DNA from 2 places in the Marinomonas primoryensis genome. Region 1 is predicted to be linked to the other one. Evidence: predicted binding sites of a transcription regulator. Region 1 holds the regulator's gene; the other holds the start of a gene.
What was found. The regulator LexA, encoded in region 1, represses DNA repair genes until DNA is damaged. The targets are predictions, from matches to a motif close to TACTGTNTANNTANACAGTA.
Positions count from the first base shown of each region.

Region 1 (10,155 bases):
GATAGTCGAGAAGGAACGACTTGGACGCGAAGCTAGGCTGTTTGAAATGTTTAAAAGGCGATGTATTTACATCGCCTTTTAAATTATCTTTGTTTTAATTGGCTAGTCTTTGGCTACTTTTACGGCTAGCACATCACAAGGTGCTCCGTGCAGTACGCCATTTGCGGTTGAGCCAAGTAATAAGGCAAGACCGTGGCGGCCGTGGCTCCCCACAACGATTAAATCGACTTTCTTTTCTTCTGCAATACGGTGTATTTCGCTTTCTATACCGCCTTGCGTGATACAGCTTTCTTGAACAGATATGTCCAGTTGCGCTTCTAGAATCGAGATGCGCTCTTTGGCGGTTTCTTGTAATTGAGCTTGTATGTCTGTGATATCAATGGGTACATCGCCGCCATAGGCGTAATTAAGCGATTCAATGACGTGAAGTATGGTAAGTTCTGCACCGGTTGCTTTACACAGAGCAACGGCTTTGTTTGCGACTTTGATGCTCTCATCGGTTAGGTCAACAGCAAGTAAAATTCTGTTATACAGCATAGAATACCTCCAAAATTGGCTCGTTTTGTTTATTTTAGTTCAATAATTGAGAAACATTTAATATGACGGCTTTCATTGTTATTTTCATTACATTATCTTTAATGGGGTCAGCGTTATGGATTATGCCACCCAAAAAAGAGCGGCAACGCATGGCTTTACGTATGCATGCCCGAAAGCTTGGACTTACTGTTCAGCTTACATCAATTGACCTTCCTGACAAGTGGGATAAGTCATTGAATAGAGAAAAAACGATTGCATACTCTTTTTATCGTTTAAAGCCGGTTACTTCCTTGCCTGATAAAGTGTGGATATTGCCTTTTGAAGTATGGAAATATCATTCCTTGATTGAAGGATGGTGGACCAGTGAATTATTGGCCTTGTCTGCAGAGTCTAGAGGTGCGCTTGAAAAATATGGTGCCTTGCTTATCGGGATAAAAATCACGCCAGAGAGTGTTTCATTCTATTGGGATGAAGCAGGTGATGAGGTCGCTTTAGAGAAGTTGGCCCACTTTGTTTTTTCATTGGCAGAGTTGAAGAATATTTCTGATTGAGGCCATACAGCAGTGTTTTCTAGCGTTGTTTTCTCCTTGTTCTATAAGTTTTTAGGGATATCTAGATTTTGAATAAGTTCGCTTAATACTTCTTCTGGATTGTCGCTCTCTGTCATGGCCGCAATTTTCGGAGATAAGATTTCTTTCATTCTATCGGTGACAAATGTTTTTAAAATTTTCTTTTCTGGCCGCTCTATTGAGTCTGATTTAATGTGTGACAATATTACGCCGTACAGTGTTTGTGCAACGCGTAAGTCGCCACTTAAGAAGTTTTTATTTGCTTGAACCATTTGGCGATTTAGTTGAATCCAGAGGTTGAGCCAGCGTAAATACTCATAGCAGGCTTGGTAGTGTGCGTTACTAATACGGCCTTTACGGCGCAAATATAAAAGCATTTTAGCCAGTTTGGTTAAGCGTTCTTTGTAGTTGGTTTTTTCTTGAAAGCTTAAAAGGTCTGGCTCTGGGTTATACTCGGCAGGCTCGTTATTTCGGCCCTCTTCCGCGGTGGCAATACGTATTTCTATTTTTTCAGAGTCATCTGAATATTGCAGAAGTTCCCGAAGTGTGTCTAGATAGAAATCATAAAGCACATCCGTGGCTATCGTGTCTGTGTTTATGTCTTTTAGGCCGCGAATATGTTGTTCAACACGATCAGCCCTATTAGACAGTTGTAATTGTTTTACGCGTCGCTCAGTAATTTCTTTTTCTTTTTGGTGCGCACGTGATCCAATGACAACAGACAAAAGTACAATGATGATCAAAAAAGCAATGGTTAAAATTTGAAGGGTAGCCATGATTGTCCTTAAGCAATGAATTCAGTATGTTAAATAAGAAATACTAAGTTCAGCAAGATTTAATGTGTGAAACAATACAGGGATCGCTTGTCATATAAAAGGTGTTTGCTTAATATCAGCGCCCCTAGAGATTAAACTTCGTGCAACGTGGATTTGCAGACCTACTTTATTAAAAGGCTTACACAGTTCAATGGGAAAATCACTGGTTATCGTGGAATCGCCTGCTAAGGCGAAAACCATCAACAAATATCTGGGCGATGACTTTATAGTCAAATCGAGTGTAGGACACATTCGAGACTTGCCTTCAGGTACAACTTCCACCTCTACGCCTCAGGAGCGAGCGAAACAAGCTGCTTTGACGCGTAAAATGAGTCCAGAAGAAAAGCTCGAATACAGAAGTGCCAAGTCTCGGAAACAGTTAATTACTAGAATGGGAGTGGATCCAGAAAATAACTGGAAGGCTCACTATGAAATTTTGCCAGGCAAAGAAAAAGTCGTTGATGAACTGAAGCGATTGGCGAAAAATGCTGACACCATCTATCTCGCAACCGATTTGGATAGAGAGGGGGAGGCAATTGCTTGGCATCTACGTGAGGCCATTGGTGGTGATGACAGTCGCTACAAGCGAGTGGTATTTAACGAAATTACCAAAAAAGCTATCAAGGCTGCTTTTGAAACACCATCTGAACTAGATTTGGATCGGGTTAATGCGCAACAAGCACGTCGATTTTTAGACCGCGTTGTTGGTTTCATGGTGTCGCCTTTGCTTTGGGCGAAAGTGGCAAGGGGTCTTTCGGCTGGCCGTGTTCAGTCGGTTGCTGTGCGTTTAATTGTTGAACGTGAAAAAGAAATACGCGCTTTTATTCCTGATGAGTTTTGGGAGTTGGACGCTTTACTTGCCACGCCATCAAAAGAAGTTATTAAGTTTGAAGCGGCAAAGTATCAGAACAAAGAATACCGTCCAGTAAATAAAATAGAATCCGACGAGCACCTTGCACGTCTAAATGGCGCAAAATACTTGGTTAGCAGTCGTGAAGATAAACCGACCAGTAGTAAACCGTCTGCGCCATTTATTACTTCTACGCTTCAGCAGGCGGCTAGCACGCGTTTGGGTTATGGTGTTAAGAAGACCATGATGTTGGCGCAGCGCTTGTATGAAGGCGGTTATATTACTTACATGCGTACCGATTCGACAAACCTGAGTGTTGATGCTGTTGAGGCCTTACGAGGTTATATCTCATCCACTTACGGCGATAAGTATTTGCCTGAAGAGCCTATTCGTTACAGTAGCAAAGAAGGCGCTCAAGAAGCGCATGAGGCAATTCGACCTTCTGACGTTACAGTGCGTGTTGATGATTTGCTTGGCATGGAGAAAGATTCGCATCGTTTATACGATTTGATCCGAAGCCAATTCATGGCATGTCAAATGACGCCAGCGCAATACACATCAACCACCATTACAGTAAGCAGTGGCGAATACGAGTTCAAAGCCAAAGGACGTATTTTGCGTTTTGATGGTTATACTCGCGCTATGCAAACCGTGGTTAAAAAAGGCGAAGACAACATTTTGCCTGATGTTGCTAAGGGGGAGTTTTTATCCCTCAACGAACTGTTAGCTGAGCAGCATTTTACTAAGCCCGTGGCACGTTTCAGTGAAGCAAGTTTGGTAAAAGAGTTAGAGAAACGTGGTATTGGTCGTCCGTCCACGTACGCATCTATCATTTCTACGATTCAAGATCGTGGTTATGTTCGCGTTGAAAATCGTCGGTTTTATGCAGAAAAAATGGGTGATATTGTCACTGAGCGTTTGGTTGATAGCTTTGGTTCGTTAATGAATTTTAGCTTCACGGCTCAAATGGAAGAGCAGCTGGATGATATTGCTGAAGGTCATAAAGATTGGATTAAAACGCTAAATGCGTTCTATAAAGACTTTAGTGGTGTTTTGGCCAAAGCCGAAGCACCAGATGGCGGCATGATGCTAAATGAGCCGACACCAACGGACATTGAATGTCCGACATGTTCTCGACCTATGCAGATTCGCACAGCGAGTACTGGTGTATTTATGTCATGTTCTGGATACGCATTACCGCCAAAAGAGCGCTGTAAGGCAACTATTAACCTTATTCGTGGGGATGACGTTGTTGCGGTTGATGACGAAGAGGGCGAATCTAAAGCTCTAATTAATAAGCACCGCTGTACTATTTGCGGTTCAGCGATGGACAGCTACTTGATGGATGAGCATCGCAAGCTTCATGTTTGCGGTAATAACCCATCTTGCTCAGGTTATGAAGTAGAGCAGGGCACATTTAAGATAAAAGGCTACGATGGGCCTTTGCTAGAATGTGATAAATGCTCTTCTGATATGCAGTTAAAAACAGGGCGCTTTGGTAAGTACTTCGGATGTACCAATGAAGAGTGTAAAAATACACGTAAATTATTGAAGAGTGGTGAGGCTGCGCCACCCAAAATGGACCCTGTTCCAATGCCGGATCTTGCTTGTCAAAAAGTTGAAGATCATTATATTTTACGTGATGGTGCGACAGGTTTGTTTTTGGCGGCGAGTCAGTTCCCTCGTAAACGAGAAACGCGCGCGCCCCTTGTAAAAGAATTGCTTCCCTATATGGATCAAATAGATCCCAAATACCATTTCTTTGCCAAAGCCCCTGTGGCGGATGGTGATGGTCTCCCAACTGTTATTCGCTATAGCCGTAAAACTAAGGAGCAATATGTGATGACAGAAGAGGACGGCAAGCCAACTGGCTGGAAAGCCTACTTCGTTGGTTCTAAATGGGTCATCGAGGAAGGTAAGAAGAAGAAATGAGTAGTGTAAGTTTTGCTAGCCTAACGAACCAAAAGATAGATACGGCAAGGCGCTTTATTAAACAAAGCCAAAACAGTGAAGAAAAGTGGTTGGGTGTAGGGTTGGAAAGCTCGGCTATTTTTCAGTTAAGAAGTGCGCTGAATGGTTTATTGAAAGAAGTTTCCTCTGCCTATTCATTATCTGGGTCGTTGGATGTCGCTAAATTATTAGCTGAAGCGGAAACGAAGCAAATGATGGTGCCCGTGTTAAGTGAGCTGAGTGGCTTGTTATCTCGCTCAGACTCTTGGTGCTCTCAGTTGCATCAAGCTTACTTGGTTCAGCTAGAGTGTTGTGCTGCTAGGTCTATTGTTGAAGATGATAATGTCATCGGACGTGGAAGTGACGCGGGCGCTTCGGTTGGCTTTTACTTGGCTAATTTAGTTGAGTTAGTATTACGTTTTAGAGAAGAGTCATCAGAGTATTGAATATGAAAGAGTCCTACCTAGAAATTGTTGAGCTGGATAACGGCGATATTGTGCTCAGACCGGCCAGTGAAGACGGAGAGGAAACAATGCCATTGGCAACCTTGCAGATATCGGATGACACAAGATCTTCTTTACAGGATCGTTATTTTGAACTGGCAAAATGCATGTTTCATGCGGGTATTGATTTTGTTTATTCGGAGGAGACTTATTTTGATGAAGAGTCCGGATATCTTGAAGATGAAGATTTACGACCGAAGATACTGCATTGAACTTTAGGAATATAGTTAAGGTAAAAGGCGAAGCGATGGCTTCGCCTTTTTGTTGAGCGCTAAATTCCTTGGCGGATAACGCCGACGGAAAGACCTTCAATAACAAACTCTTCGCTTTCTAGGTCGACGATAATGTCATTGAAGTCTTCATTTTCTGGAATGAGTCGAACAATGCTGCCATTTTGTTCAAATCGCTTTACCGTCACTTCGTCGCCTATTCGAGCAACGACGATTTGGCCATTTTGAACGGTGGTGGTTTTATGAACAGCTAAAAGATCGCCTTCCATAATGCCAATGTTTTTCATGCTTGTTCCAGAAACAGAGAGAAAATAGTCTGCTTTTGGAGAAAACATGCTTGCTGGTATGTTGACGTGAGAGGCAATGTTTTCCTGAGCAAGAATCGGATAACCTGCAGCGACCTTTCCTATAATAGGCAGTCCAAGGTCTTCTGGTTCGTCGTTCGACGCTTGATTAACTAAGCGAATCCCACGAGAGGCGCCCGAGAGCATTTCAATAGCCCCTTTTCTACACAAGGCTTTTAGATGTTCTTCGGCGGCATTGGGGGATTTAAACCCAAGTCGACGAGCTATTTCAGCTCTGGTTGGTGGAAAACCAGTTTCACTAATAAATTCGCGAATGGTTTCTAGTACGTCAGATTGTCTTTTGGTTAATTTAATCATAGGTTATCTGGTTGTTTATACAGTAACTGTTATTATATACAGTATTCTTAACTAATCTCAATGATATAAATGCTTTCAGATGAACTAAAAAAACAAATACAACTTGCTTACCGAGCCTCTTTAGAGGCGAAGTCCCATAAACCAAGGGCTGGCCAGCGGGAAATGATAGGCGCCATCGCACGAACTTTGGGTAATATAAAACAAGGTAGTGAGGGTGAGCGACTCGATGAAAAACATGTCGCGGTCATTGAGGCAGGCACAGGCACAGGCAAAACTTTGTCTTATTGCTTGGCTGCAATCCCTATTGCGAAAGCTCGAGGCCTTAAATTAATCATATCTACTGCCACGGTGGCGCTACAAGAGCAGATTCTTCATAAGGAGTTGCCAGATCTACTTGAGCATACTGAGTTGAGTTTTAAATACACACTGGCGAAAGGGCGAGGGCGCTATTTGTGTCTGAATAACCTTGAAGGCTTTTTAAGCTCAGAAGAACAGGCCATGGAAGACATGTTCGCTGGTCTTTTTGAGCAACACCTTAACTCGGATGATGTAAACACAGCTCTTTATCAAGAAATGGACACCGCCTTGGGAAAAGGTGAATGGGATGGCGATAAAGATAATTGGGCAGGAATTATTCGCGATCAAGATTGGCGTCGCTTAACCACCGATCACCAACAGTGTACAAATCGAAATTGTGCTAACTATTCTGCGTGTCCGTTTTTTAAAGCGAGAGCCGAGATTGAAGTAGCAGATGTTATAGTGGCGAACCATGATTTGGTGCTAGCCGACTTGTCTCTGGGTGGTGGTGCAATACTGACACCCCCAAAAGAAACTATTTATGTATTTGATGAGGGTCATCATCTTCCAGATAAAGCGATAGGTCACTTTCGGCATGAAGTGCGTTTGCAGCAAAGTATTGCTTGGCTTCGTCAGCTTGAGAAAAACTTGGTCAACTTGAAGCAGGAGTTGACAGATGATGTCAGCCTTACTGGGCAGTTGTTGCTAAAAGTTCCGCAGCAAATACAAAGTATTGTGAATTTCATCCAATACGCACAGCAGGGTCTAGCCCCTTATATTCAAGGGTTAGGCTTGGATCAAGAGAATAATCAGCATCGTTTTGAATTTGGTCTCGTTCCGGATGAACTTCGTCAGTTGGCGTACAGCCTGCAAACGTCTTATCAAAAGTTGTTTAAAAACATCGAAAGTATCCAAGACGAATGTAAAAAGACCAAACAAAATGAAGGCATGGGAGTGACATCGGAAACGGCAGAGACTTGGCAGCCTATATTGGGCGTCATTCTCGGGCGACTAGAGCAAAGTGTGGGCTTGTGGCGCTTATATTCTACAGTCGATGATCAAAATTATCCGCCTAATGCTCGTTGGCTGATTTTGTCTGGGCAGGGCATGGAGCAGGATATTGAATTGGGAGGGTCGCCTATTCTTGCGGCTAATACATTACGGCAGCAGTTATGGGATAAGTGTTTTGGTGCGGTCGTAACGTCAGCGACGCTAACGGCATTAAATCAATTTCATCGATTTAATATGCGTTCAGGCGTACCTCAAGAAAGCGAATATTTGCGTGTTATAAGTCCGTTTGATTTTCAAACGAATGGTTTGTTAGTGGTGCCTGATATGGAGCATGAGCCCAATCGTGTTGAACAACATACCGCTGAAATTATTGCTTATCTAGATGAGCATGTGAATATAGCAAAAGGCAGTTTGGTGCTTTTTTCTTCTCGTCGTCAGATGGAAGAGGTGGCTAAGTCGCTGTCTGCTGGACTACAGGAAATACTACTAATGCAGGGGGAGCAATCTAAGCGCGTTATTTTAGATTCGCATAGAGCGAGCATTGATAGCGGGAAGGGGAGTTTGTTGCTCGGGTTGGCGAGTTTCGCTGAGGGTGTGGATTTGCCTGGCGACTATTTAACATGTGTGTATATCGCGAAAATTCCTTTTTCTGTTCCTGATGACCCTGTCGAAGCAACATTGGCAGAGTGGATTCAAAAACGTGGCGGTAACCCCTTTATGGAAATAACCATCCCTGATGCTTCTTTGCGCTTGGTTCAAGCGACGGGGCGGCTACTAAGAAGCGAAACGGACAGTGGGGAAATTCATATTTTAGACAAACGCTTGCGAACAAAACGTTACGGCAAACAATTAATTAATAGTTTACCGCCTTATCGATATCAGTAGCTAAGCACAACAAACCGTAAGCAAGGGGTGATAAAAACTTACCAATTAGGTACACTCCTTGTAATAATTATTAACCTCTAAACAATATAGAAGCGTATAGATTCCAATATGGAAAACCAAATTCAAGAAGCACCATCAGAAACTACGACCAAACCAAAACGTACCCGTCGCACAAATAAGCGTCCTAAAAACAATGATGAGACATCAAGCAGCGTGCAAGTTGAAAATGAAGCGACACCTGTTGGTAATTCAAACGCTGGTATTTGGTCTATAGACGATTTTCAGGTTGATGTAGTAGAAGGCAAATTGCGCTTCCACGATTTGAACATCCCAGACCGCGTGATTAAGTCTATCGCTGAGATGGGATTTGAATACTGCAGTGAAATACAGGCAGAAACACTACCGATGACGTTGCAGGGCTACGACATTATTGGTCAGGCTCAAACTGGGACGGGTAAAACTGCGGCTTTTTTGATCGCGATGATTACTGATTTTCTCGATTACCCGCTTGAAGAGAAACGCCCTAACAATTTTGCCCGCGGTTTAATTATCGCACCAACTCGCGAGTTAGCCATACAGATTGCTGATGAGGCGGTTAAATTAACGTCTAACTGTCACTTGAATGTTGTTACGCTAGTGGGTGGCTTAAGTTATGAAAAACAGAAAATTTCGTTAGAAACTGAAAACGTTGATATATTGGTGGCAACGCCAGGGCGTTTGTTGGATTTTGCTCGTAGTCGTAAGGTTCAGTTGGGTAAAGTGGAATGTCTTGTGCTAGATGAGGCTGACCGTATGTTGTCCATGGGCTTTATTCCGGATGTGAAAAGCATTATTCGTATGACGCCACATAAAGAAGCTAGGCAGACAATGTTATTCAGTGCCACTTTCCCGAAAGACATTCAGGCGTTAGCGCAACAATGGACATATTTCCCTAAAGAAGTGTCCGTTGTGCCTAAAGAAGCAACGAATCAAAATATAGATCAAGTAATCTATACGGTCGAAGCGGATCAGAAATGGCCAGTACTAAAGCAGCTAATTGAAGAAAATGGCGGCCAACGTACGATTATTTTTGCCAACCGTCGTGATGAAACACGCGACTTATATGAGCGTCTACGTAAAGCGAATATTAATTGTGCTATTTTATCTGGTGAAGTGGCGCAAGATAAGCGTGTCAAGACCTTGAAAAACTTCAAAGAAGGCATCATCCAAGTACTTGTTGCTACTGATGTTGCTGGGCGAGGCATCCATGTGGACAATGTGGAGTTAGTTGTAAACTATGCCTTGCCAGAAGATCCTGAAGATTACGTACATCGTATTGGACGAACTGGCCGAGGTGGTGAAACAGGTAGATCTGTGAGCTTTGCCAGTGAAGATGATGCTTTCATGATTCCAGAAATCGAGAAAGTCGTTGGTGAGAGCATTCGCTGTGAATACATGGTTGATATGTCTCGATAAACATCGCTTACTTTTTAGTGAGACAAGATGAATTTAGAACACCATTTTGCAAGTCTGGGTCAGGCGTTTTCCTCAAAAACGCTTATCCAGCCACTTCTTCAGCAGAGATTGGTTGAATTTAACCAGTCGCTCGCTACCTTTCTATCTATTGATATTAAATCCCCTGCAACTAAGCTCATATTAAGCGGTGAAGAAAAATCATCGACTAGCGTAAGTATGGTCTACGCTGGTCACCAATTTGGCGGTTTTTCTCCTCAGCTTGGTGATGGTCGCGGTGTGCTCTTAGGTGAGGTAAAAGGGCGGGATGGCTTTTTGTATGATTTACATATGAAAGGTGCTGGCCCAACGCCTTACTCTCGTCGTGGTGATGGGCGCGCTGTACTGCGATCTT
Region 1 is NZ_CP054301.1:2,008,588-2,018,742, forward strand. It holds gene cysS (cysteine--tRNA ligase) at 1-36, shown strand, start outside; gene MP3633_RS09210 (universal stress protein) at 103-537, opposite strand; gene MP3633_RS09215 (hypothetical protein) at 600-1,088, shown strand; gene MP3633_RS09220 (DNA topoisomerase I) at 1,130-1,882, opposite strand; gene topA (type I DNA topoisomerase) at 2,073-4,703, shown strand; gene MP3633_RS09230 (DUF6586 family protein) at 4,700-5,167, shown strand; gene MP3633_RS09235 (hypothetical protein) at 5,170-5,436, shown strand; gene lexA (transcriptional repressor LexA) at 5,496-6,116, opposite strand; gene dinG (ATP-dependent DNA helicase DinG) at 6,186-8,309, shown strand; gene MP3633_RS09250 (DEAD/DEAH box helicase) at 8,418-9,764, shown strand; gene MP3633_RS09255 (protein adenylyltransferase SelO) at 9,792-10,155, shown strand, end outside.

Region 2 (10,155 bases), 340 kb from region 1:
GCAGACCTTAATCCCAACCCTTCTACTAAATCGATGATAAGTTCAGCAACCTCTTTAGTGTTCATTTTAGGGTCGAACTGTTTGAGCTCAATTCCCTTGGATAAAACGCTTGATATAGATTCTGACATTTTTTTTCTGTTCGCAATAAAGCCTTCCGCAATAATAGGATTTCGTATCGCTTCAGCCGTTATTTCAACGGTCAAAGTCGCGTTGGGTTGCTGTTGAATATAGTGCAAATATTCGCTAGAAAATTTTTCTATCGCGACCAGAGGATCATTATATTTTGCGAGTATCATTTCAAACTTTTCGAGTTCAACCGCTTCAAGAACCGCTATCTCAGAGATAAGAGCGTCTTTACTATCAAAATGGTTATAAAGACCGCCAAGGCTAATAGAAGCACTGTTAGCAATGTCTCGAATACTCGTCTGATGAAAACCCTTAAGCACAAAGCACTCTATCGCGGTCTCTAGAATTAACTCACGTCGTTTTCGAGTAGATTCATCTCGGCTGAGATTTTTATTCAGTATTTTTTTCATATATTGACTCTAACTTGATTTATCAGCATAGTCATGTTTAAAATTACAACGAACGTACGTTCATTCATTTTCTTGTTCATTTTTAATAATAAGGTAATGGCTATGATTATGCAAAAACATTGGTGGTTAGGATTTCTCGGGAGCATTGGGCTATACAAGCTTCCAGAGGTTCTTAGCTACTTTCAGGGCACAGGCAGCGCACTGGATTTACTCAATCTTTGCTGGCTCCTTTGGTTTCTATATTTCTTACCAGAAGAAAATACAGATAAGGTGGAAAAGTAATGAACTATATCGACAAACAATTTGAAGCGTTTGCAGATGTACTCGGCGTATTAGAAGCAATCGGACTTGGTTTTCTTCTTCTAATCATAGCGGAAACACTGTGGGATTTTTCTATAAAAAAACGGGTAAGTTTAAAAGAAACCACTGCGAATTTCATCATTGCTATTGCTAACCACTTACTAGATCGAACACTTTTTGGACTCGTTTTTATTCTAGGATTATTCATCGCCCAAACCTACGCCTTTTTTACTATTTCAACAGCATGGTGGAGCTGGATCATGGCCATTTTGATGGCTGATTTTACCTATTATTGGATGCATCGATGTGAACACCAAGTGCGTGTTTTATGGTCGTATCATAGCGTTCACCACTCTTCACCTGAGTTTAACTTAACGACTGGACTTCGCCTTGCTTGGGTAGAGGGCATGGTAGAGTGGCTGTTTTTTGTGCCAATGATATTAATAGGATTCAGTGCAATCCAAACCTTCATCGCATTGTCTATTGTTGTTCTTTATCAGACTTGGATCCATACAGAAAAAATTGGAAAACTGGGGTGGGTGGATCGGGTTTTTAATACACCGTCTGTCCATAGAGTACACCATGGATCTAACAAGCCATATCACGACAAAAATTACGGCGGCATTTTAATCATATGGGATCGCCTATTTGGCACGTATAAATCAGAACAAGAAAAAGTTGTATACGGCATTACGACACCTATTAGTTCTTGGAATCCACTGGTTATTAATTTTTATGAATGTTGGAAGATCATCAAAGACATTCTGAAGACTAAGAAATTAAGTGATGCCGTTGGCTTCCTGTTTTATCGACCTGGCTGGAAGCCAAAAGACCGTGGAGATTAACCCAAACGCTATTAAGAACCGCCCTTTCCCCCCGAATTCAAGTCCTAAGCGCCTAACGCATCTGATCTTTCAAATGATGTATGAAGCCTGTTGCACAGAAAAACCTTCGTTAGTCAGTGGCGATATGTTGCTCAGACCAAAAAATCATACGAAGGTAATGGAGTATCGTTATGTATGAACACACGTATAAAATTATTTTAGTGTTATTAGCCATCTTTTCAACAAGCTCTTGTTTAGCCCAAAATCATTCAAGCAACTTTGAATTAGGCTTTTTTACCAATTACTCAACTTCAATTTATAAGGGGGTTGATCGTGGTGTAGAAAGCCTTCCTTTTCTTTCTTATGACAGCGATAGTTTTTTCCTCCAAGGAACATCCATTGGCTACCATGCTTCAAAAGAAATAGATTTTTCTCTAAACTACAACGAATCTTTTTTTGATCCTAGTAATTCAGATGACAACAACATTAAAAAGCTAGATGAACGTAAAGGAGGCTTAACCGCTAAATCTACCATTGAATTAGGGATTCTCAAAATTGAACTAGAGCAAGACTTATCAGGAGAATCTGATGGTTTCTCTGCTAATTCATTGATTAGCATACCTCTTTACCAAGGTTCTTATACTTTAATAGGCTCTATTGGCTATACGTACAATAGTGAAAAATTAAGTCAGCACTTATATTCCGTTTCTTTTGCCGAGTCTACTCGCACTAGCGGCGCTATCGCTACACACACCTCTAAAAGCACTCACTATACAACGTATGGAATAAGCATGATCAAACCTTTATCGGAAAAATTCACGCTTTCAACCGACCTTACGCACATTCGCTTTAGCGATAATGTAGAAGCGAGTCCCATCGTTACAAAAAATACTAAAACGGCCGTTGAAGTTATATTGATATATACCTTTTAAAACCTTGGAAATTGAATAATACCTCTAGTTTTTTGAAGGGCCAGTTTAGCTTTACTCTGGCCCTATTTTATTCATAGTCTTCAGTAGGAGTATCGTTTTTTGTTTGAGTTCAGACTGCGCGGACCCGCATCAAAAAACCATCTCAAGCTGGTATTAGCGAATCTATATCCATACATTATTCTTTGCGGTTCGGTTGGCAGCCTCAATATCACCTGTATTAAAAACGCCCTTCCCATAAGATGCCAGTACGCTGATAGGTATAATTGAAATATCGAACGTGTTGCTGGGTGTACACAATAAATGAACATGGTTGGTCATAAACACCCAAGCATGTATCGATACTTCAAACTTTTCAGCGTATTCACGAAGCCAATAAGCATAGGCTTTAATGCCTTCATCGCAGGCAAAAAAAATAGGCTGGCGGTTATTACCGCGCTGAATAATGTGCTCGGCATAATCTGGAATTTAAACTCTTGGGCGACGTGGCATGGAGGCTCCTTTCTCTCATACTTTAATATAGAAAAGGATAGCACCAAGAGGAATTTTCTAGGGAGTAGATTTAATTTTGCTCTGACCCAAAATATCTTATGCCTTCAATACACGTTTCGTAGATCACTCCACTTGGTCGTATAAGCGGGCGACAAATGCTCTCGTTTCATCGTCCACTGTGGCGATACACCTTGCGAGGCGAAGAAGACGTTGCCGAGGCCGCTGTGGTTGATTTGATCCACGACGGTCATTAGGGCTTTTGAGTTGAGTTTTGTGCTGTCTAATCGGAATAAGTCTTGCTGAAAGGCGCCGTGTTCATAGAAGTCAGCCAACATCACACCAGCCTTCATATAGCGGAAACCTGCACGCCAGAGTTGGTGAAACATCACATCGGCTACGTCTAGTAAATCTCGCGTGTCGTCGGTTGGGTTGGGCAGTTCTGCCGATAGGGTTCTCGCGTATTGCGGTTCGTTTGGAATAAAGGGACTGGTACGAATGAACACGCTCACCACACGGCACAGGCGTTTTTCCCCGCGGAGTTTTTCGGCCGCTCTAGTTGTGTATTTAGCGATCGCTTCCCGAAGTTCTTGCTTGTCTGTCACCTTATGACCAAATGACCGACTGCAAATAATCTGTTGTTTCGTTGGCCTGACGCATTCCAAATCCAAACACGACACCCCATTCAACTCTCGAACGGTTCGCTCCATCACCACAGAAAACTCACTTCGAATGGTTTTCGGGTCGGCATTAGAAAGATCCAGCGCCGTATGAATGCCCCTCGATCGTAACTTCTCCGTGGTACGACGACCAACGCCCCACACGTCACTCACATCAACCAACGCCAGCAAGCGTTTTTGCCGATCGGAATCCATCAAATCCACCACCGACCCTGTCGCCGGATACTTCTTCGCCGCATTATTGGCCAACTTTGCCAGCGTTTTAGTTGGTGCAATGCCCACACCCACGGTAATGCCCGTCCATTGATCTACCTTCGCTTTCACCTGCTTGCCAAAGGTCAGCAAATCCACCACATGATCAACACCGGTTAAATCCATGAACGCCTCATCGATGGAATACACTTCCACCCGAGGCGCCTCTTGTTCAATGATGGTCATCACGCGATTCGACAAATCCGCATACAGGGCATAATTCGACGAAAAGCACACAATGCCGTGTTTTCTTATCTCGTCCTGAACCTGAAACAGCGGCACGCCCATTTTCAGCCCCAGCGCCTTTGCCTCCTTGGATCGAGCCACCACACAGCCGTCATTATTCGACAACACCACAACGGGTGTATGCTTCAAATCTGGCCGAAACAACTTCTCGCAGCTGGCGTAAAAATTATTGCAATCAATAAGCGCAAAGACCGTCTTCATCAACCGCGCTCGTACTTACGAACCACGCCCGTGACCACACCGAAAATTTCCAACTCGGACTCTTCGGTAATATGAATGGCTTTATAGGCTTTGTTCTTCGGGCGAAGCAACACATTGGGCTTAAGCTCTAAAGTTTTTACGGTCATTTCCCCATGAATGCAGGCGATCACAATGTCTCCGTGACGTGCCGTTAACGAGCGATCCACCACCAAAACATCACCCGAATGTATGCCCGCATCGATCATCGAATCCCCTTGAGCGCGCACGTAAAACGTCGCCGCTGGGTGAGCGACACAGAACTCATTTAAGTCTAAGGATTTTTCAACAAAGTCCTGAGCAGGAGAAGGAAACCCCGCCGACACGGAATCCACATACAAAGGGATTCGCACACTGTTAGCCGCGATAAACGCCGCCGACTCTGAAACACCAAGATAAGTCACACGCATAACAAACACCAAAATACTGTATGGATATACAGTATAGTTTTAAGCAGCGTGAATGACCAAGTGAATTTTTGTAAGAGGAAGGATTTCCGATTTTGCGACCAGAAATGAGAGGCCAAAGAGAGTTTTTCATCTGGCCCCAAATATCATTTATTGGGCTAAAGCAAAGCGCTTGATCAACTCAATGGCGGCCTGTTGGCAGCAAATCACAGATGTTTTATGATGAATATGTTTAGTTCAGACGAAAAAAAACCACCCGAAGGTGGTTTAAAAAAACGATCTTTGGATCGCCTTTTTGGTGAGAATGATTTGGTAAGTTTTTACAAAAACTCTACTGTTTCTCTAAGTCTTCAATATCTTCTGCGATCATTGCTGCCACACCTTTAATAAGCGCATCTTCATCAGATTTTTCTCTCATTGTGTAACTGGCGATCTTCAATTTCATTAACATATTCCCAACATATTCCAAACCGAATTGATTTTCTTTAGTTAGAACCTTACTTCCATCTTTAACGATGATTGTATAACCAATGCGAGGACCACGAAGAGAGTCAGAAGGAAACGGGGTACCATCGCCAGCAAATTGTCTACGGTATGTTATTTCAATACTCAACGAATTTTGGGTGTTATCCAATGTTAATAGATTTTCTTCTTTTAAGCGTTTTGTCAGTACATCTTCGAAGATTTTTTGCATTTCTTCTTGTGAATAATACTCAATGTCTGGTGTTACTGACTCGGTTAGCGTAAGAGAAATATTTTCAATATATAGCTGATCCGTTGTCTTAATCATTGGAGTAGTACTACAACCAACCAGTCCAACTACCAGCAAAGAGCAGGCGACTATTCTCAACATTATTTTATGCATTGATTTTTCCTTTTATCAAACTTTCACAATAGTTTTAATGAGGTCTGCTACTAACGTAATCTCTCTTGCACCATACAATTCAAAATAGCACTTCCAATTGCTTCATTTCTTACTGACTCGCTATTACTAGTATTTTTAGCGGTTCTATAATCACCCAAAATCACTTCTTCCCATTTTTCACGGGTACTAGTGTTTTCAGCACGACTTAGTTTTTCTTCAATTATTGTATTCATTAGAGGGAGACATTGCTGCTCATATTTAGTAACTTTTTGATCAACCGTCTGCTTTGGAATTGATGCACAACCAGCTAGAAAAGCCCCTAGAATCAAGACGCAGAATATTTTATTCATTACTCATCCTTAAAGTTAATATACTTAAATCATCACAGTCAGTGTGATGTAAGTATTTTGCATAAAAAATGAAGCGTGACAATAATTTATAGTAAATTTATAAGTTTTTGAAGCTCCCCCCTTTTCTGTTCCTTCCCTGTTCTAACCTTCCCCGAAGTGCCGGCCAGTGGTGTTTTTGACGCGCTCGATGGTTTCATCGATCCGTAGTGGGTTAGTTTGAAGCTGATCAACGGCGATTTGGTATTTGCGGATGGTTTCGACCATATTCATTATATCGGCGGCGGGGACGACGACAATGCTTTCTGTTATTCCCAAGGATTGGGCGATGTCGTTAATGAGTTTGAGTTTTTCGTCGTCTTGGATGGTGGCGGATAAGCCTTGTTGGATGGGTTCTTGCGGTTGCTCTGGTTGGGCTTGGTCGAAGGCGCGGATGACTTGCAGGTTGAACTTGGGGCTGATCCACATGGCGTAAGCGTACACCAGTTCTTTGCACACCCAAGTGCCACCACTTCTACCCTGATTTGTATTAACAGCTAAACTATGCGAATTAGCATAGTTTTCAATTTCAGCTATTAACTCTTTGGTTTGTTGGTTTCTTAGGAATTGTGCTGGTAAATGACGCGACTCTGAGCCAGCGGCTTTATGAAGATCATTAAGGGAATACAATCCGTCGAGTGTGCGGATGTCTTTTGAAGAGATAATTAAATGAGCCATCTATGGCCTCCTACGGTCTAAGTTAGACCACCTAAACAAGGTTGCAATCTCGTATAAGGTGGTGGATCTAAATTCAGGTTGCAACAACCGCCCGTAGGAACGGCCTAACCGAAGTTAGCCCAAACAAAGACCCACCATAACAGGCGGACTCCGGCCACAAAAAAACACGCGGTGCGTGTTTTAGGCCGCTACGGTTCAAACGGGGTTGCAATCCCGACACTGGATTTTGCCAGTGCAAGGAAATAGTAGATCAACGATTGGCGGGGGTCAAGAAACTACCGTCTTTGTCGGAGCTAAAATTTATATGAGCGCTTTCTAAGTTCAAAATAATTTCCTCAGACTCTATATTCGTATTAGCTGGTAAAGGTGCAACATCATTAGTTTGTTTATATAGCCAAAAAACTGTAGCCAGTGTAAAAAAACAAATCAAAAACCAAACTAAACAATATAAATTTCTTTTCTTATCAATATATGTGGATTCTTTTTGAGATATTGAATTCACATTAATGATTTTATTAAGATCCGACTCATTCAGAAGATCTTTATATCTGTTTCTAACTTCATCATATCGTTCTAGAAGTCTTTTTTTATCAACGTTAATTTCAAAAATAGATACACAAAAGTAAATACTTGAAATAATAACTAATAGGACAGCAACAAGAAGAACCTCATAACTTATAGCCCCCCCCAAACTCTTACCACTTATAGCTCTTAGCAAGAATACAGTCACGAAGAAGGTCATAAAAGTCCAGATCCCAGCTTTTACGGTAGAAAATACACTTTTAGTTAAATCAAGCGCCTTATCAGATTGACCATATAAAAAATCATTTATCTTATTTTTTATTTCGATATATTGCTTTACATTTTCTTTAAGATATAAGTCATATCCAGACAAAATAGAGTCTAAAAGTCCATTCTCGATATTGAGAAGACGACCATCAACTAGATGTATCGACATTACATTTCTAGCAACTCCAATTTTATCAACAAAACTACCTTCTGAGTAAGCCCATGAATAAACATTATAAATTTCATCATGATTAGCAACCTTCATTTCACTAAAAGATAACTTATCAAGAACCTTCTTATATCCTTTAATCTGAATCTCTAAATCATCATCATGAATAGAAGAAAAGTCCGATATAAAAGTAAGACATAAAACCCCAAGAATGCCGTTCAAAATACCAGCAATCTCATTATGAGCATCACCATTAATAATTTTAAAATCATCAGGAATCAGAAAATTATCTTTAGCGTTAACAAAGTGACTTATTTTCGCTCTATCCAATATAACTTTTTTCCTTTTCTTTTCTTTAATGAAAGAAAAGTCTAGATTTTTTTCATTATTAGAGTAAGTGGAAATGAAAAAAATTGATTCGCTATTAAACGATTTCATGTCTTCCCAAAACCTAAACTCAATTTTTCCATCGAAACTAAACTTAGAAAACTCTTCTAAAAGAGTTTGAGCATTTAAAGTAGACAAGTATAAAAAGAAAGCTGTTTTATCAAATATATCAACAGATGATTCACTGCGTAAATCTAAAACCTCCAACTCAAATTCAACTAATTCATCATCATCTAACGCTTGAACTTCTTGTTTCAATTCACTCATTTTTTCAGAGTAATCATCTTTATTTGTAGAAAATCTTACACTACTCCCAAAGCCACCAAATGAAATCTGTAAGTTCTTCCCCTCAACTAATTTAAATAAATCAAACAACTCGTCAACATTAGGATAGAAAATTTCCTCAGCTTTTACTTTAGCTTTCACTTGAAAGCTATCAAAGCTACTAATGTAAACTTTAAAATCAGAAGCAAAAAATAATCTTATAAGATCATTAGCAAAAGAGTTAATCACTACTCACCTTTCTCAAATTCTCTATATCCAAGTTCAGAATATATTTTAATGAATTTACGACCATCAGCCTCTATCCCTGCTTTGATTTTCCCTTTCAAATCTTTAAGATCACCTTTAATGTTCAAATCAAAAAATTCATCCAAAACAACAGTATTACTTAATCTTGACTTAATCGCACTTTTAGTAATATCAAAGGCTCTATCAAAGCCTTTTACATCAGGGAGAGACTCAATTTCAGTTATTATATCTGGGAAAACCTCATCAAATTTATACGACTTACTTTCGTCATAATCTTCAATCTTATTTAAAATATTTTTATTTTCAACTGTATGATTTTTAATCATCGATACAACATCATCGAAAACAAATCCATCATTATTTCTATAATAATTAATCATTCCATTTTTAAGTAAAAGATAATCATACCTAGAATTCTTTTTAACTTTGCTTAAAACTTTATCTATCGATGTATAAGATTCAAAAGTATTTATTTCAGATGAAACCAATGGTTCAGCGCGAAGAAATCTATCACACCAAAATCTTGAGATCTTACTATTACTATCGGAAACCAAGAGTTCTGAAATTTCATTTCCGTTAAATGTAATTAAAGCTGTCTTTTGTGTTCTAGTTTTTTCTGAAGGCAATCCATCAGTAAGTTTCAGAGTTGTCAAGTCTAAAAACTCATTATCATCAACTTTGATTATGAGATATTTATTTAAACCATCATGATTAAAGTAAACTTGAATTAAGACCCCTTTACTTACTTCATTATTTAACTTTTCTATTATCTTTTGTACTTCCAATTCTTCAGAATGCAGCTTCTTAACAATATCTTCTGAAATAGCTTCAAAAGTTTCACTTTTATTAATAAGTGATAAAAGTCTAGATGGGACCAATTCGAAGGGTTCAACAAACCTAAATTTACAACTTCTAGGGCTAGCAATCACATCCTCAACAACCATATTAATATATTGCTCTAAATAACTTGTGTCTGCAGGGAATGCAACATCAACTGGGTCTGTAGCATGTACACTTAATTTATGTAATGTATGACCATAAGAAATAACTGGCACTAAAACCTCCTGTTTCGTACACAGCATCCATGCCTTATTCAGAATAGAATAACACTGTATGCATGTACAGTATAATTTAAAACTTACATAATATTGACTCAAATATAACCATTTCATTATAAAAACACCAACCTCCCCCACTCCCCCAACGCTTTGCGCATCTGTTCTCTGGAATGGGTGTGCATGTAGCGCTTGTCCAGTCCGTCCCGTTCGTGGTTGAGTAGCATCTCCCCACTTTTGAATACAAGAAATCCCAGTCGATGCGCCTCTCTCATTGTCTTGCCAGCTGTCGCGGGCGAGTTTGCGTATGTCGTGGCTTGTGAATTTGATGCCGACGTCATCGCTGAGGCTTTGATACCAACGCTCTATGGTGCGTGTGGTAATGGGTTTGATGC
Region 2 is NZ_CP054301.1:2,344,446-2,354,600, forward strand. It holds gene MP3633_RS10835 (TetR/AcrR family transcriptional regulator) at 1-536, opposite strand, end outside; gene MP3633_RS10840 (hypothetical protein) at 639-818, shown strand; gene MP3633_RS10845 (sterol desaturase family protein) at 818-1,681, shown strand; gene MP3633_RS10850 (MipA/OmpV family protein) at 1,852-2,592, shown strand; gene MP3633_RS10855 (transposase) at 2,755-3,057, opposite strand; gene umuC (translesion error-prone DNA polymerase V subunit UmuC) at 3,186-4,457, opposite strand; gene umuD (translesion error-prone DNA polymerase V autoproteolytic subunit) at 4,457-4,903, opposite strand; gene MP3633_RS10870 (hypothetical protein) at 5,232-5,765, opposite strand; gene MP3633_RS10875 (hypothetical protein) at 5,816-6,115, opposite strand; gene MP3633_RS10880 (KilA-N domain-containing protein) at 6,257-6,829, opposite strand; gene MP3633_RS10885 (hypothetical protein) at 7,080-8,687, opposite strand; gene MP3633_RS10890 (hypothetical protein) at 8,687-9,760, opposite strand; gene MP3633_RS10895 (hypothetical protein) at 9,998-10,155, shown strand, end outside.
Region 2: a site for LexA is predicted at 4,918-4,937, ahead of umuD (translesion error-prone DNA polymerase V autoproteolytic subunit). Genes of this name have one in related genera too.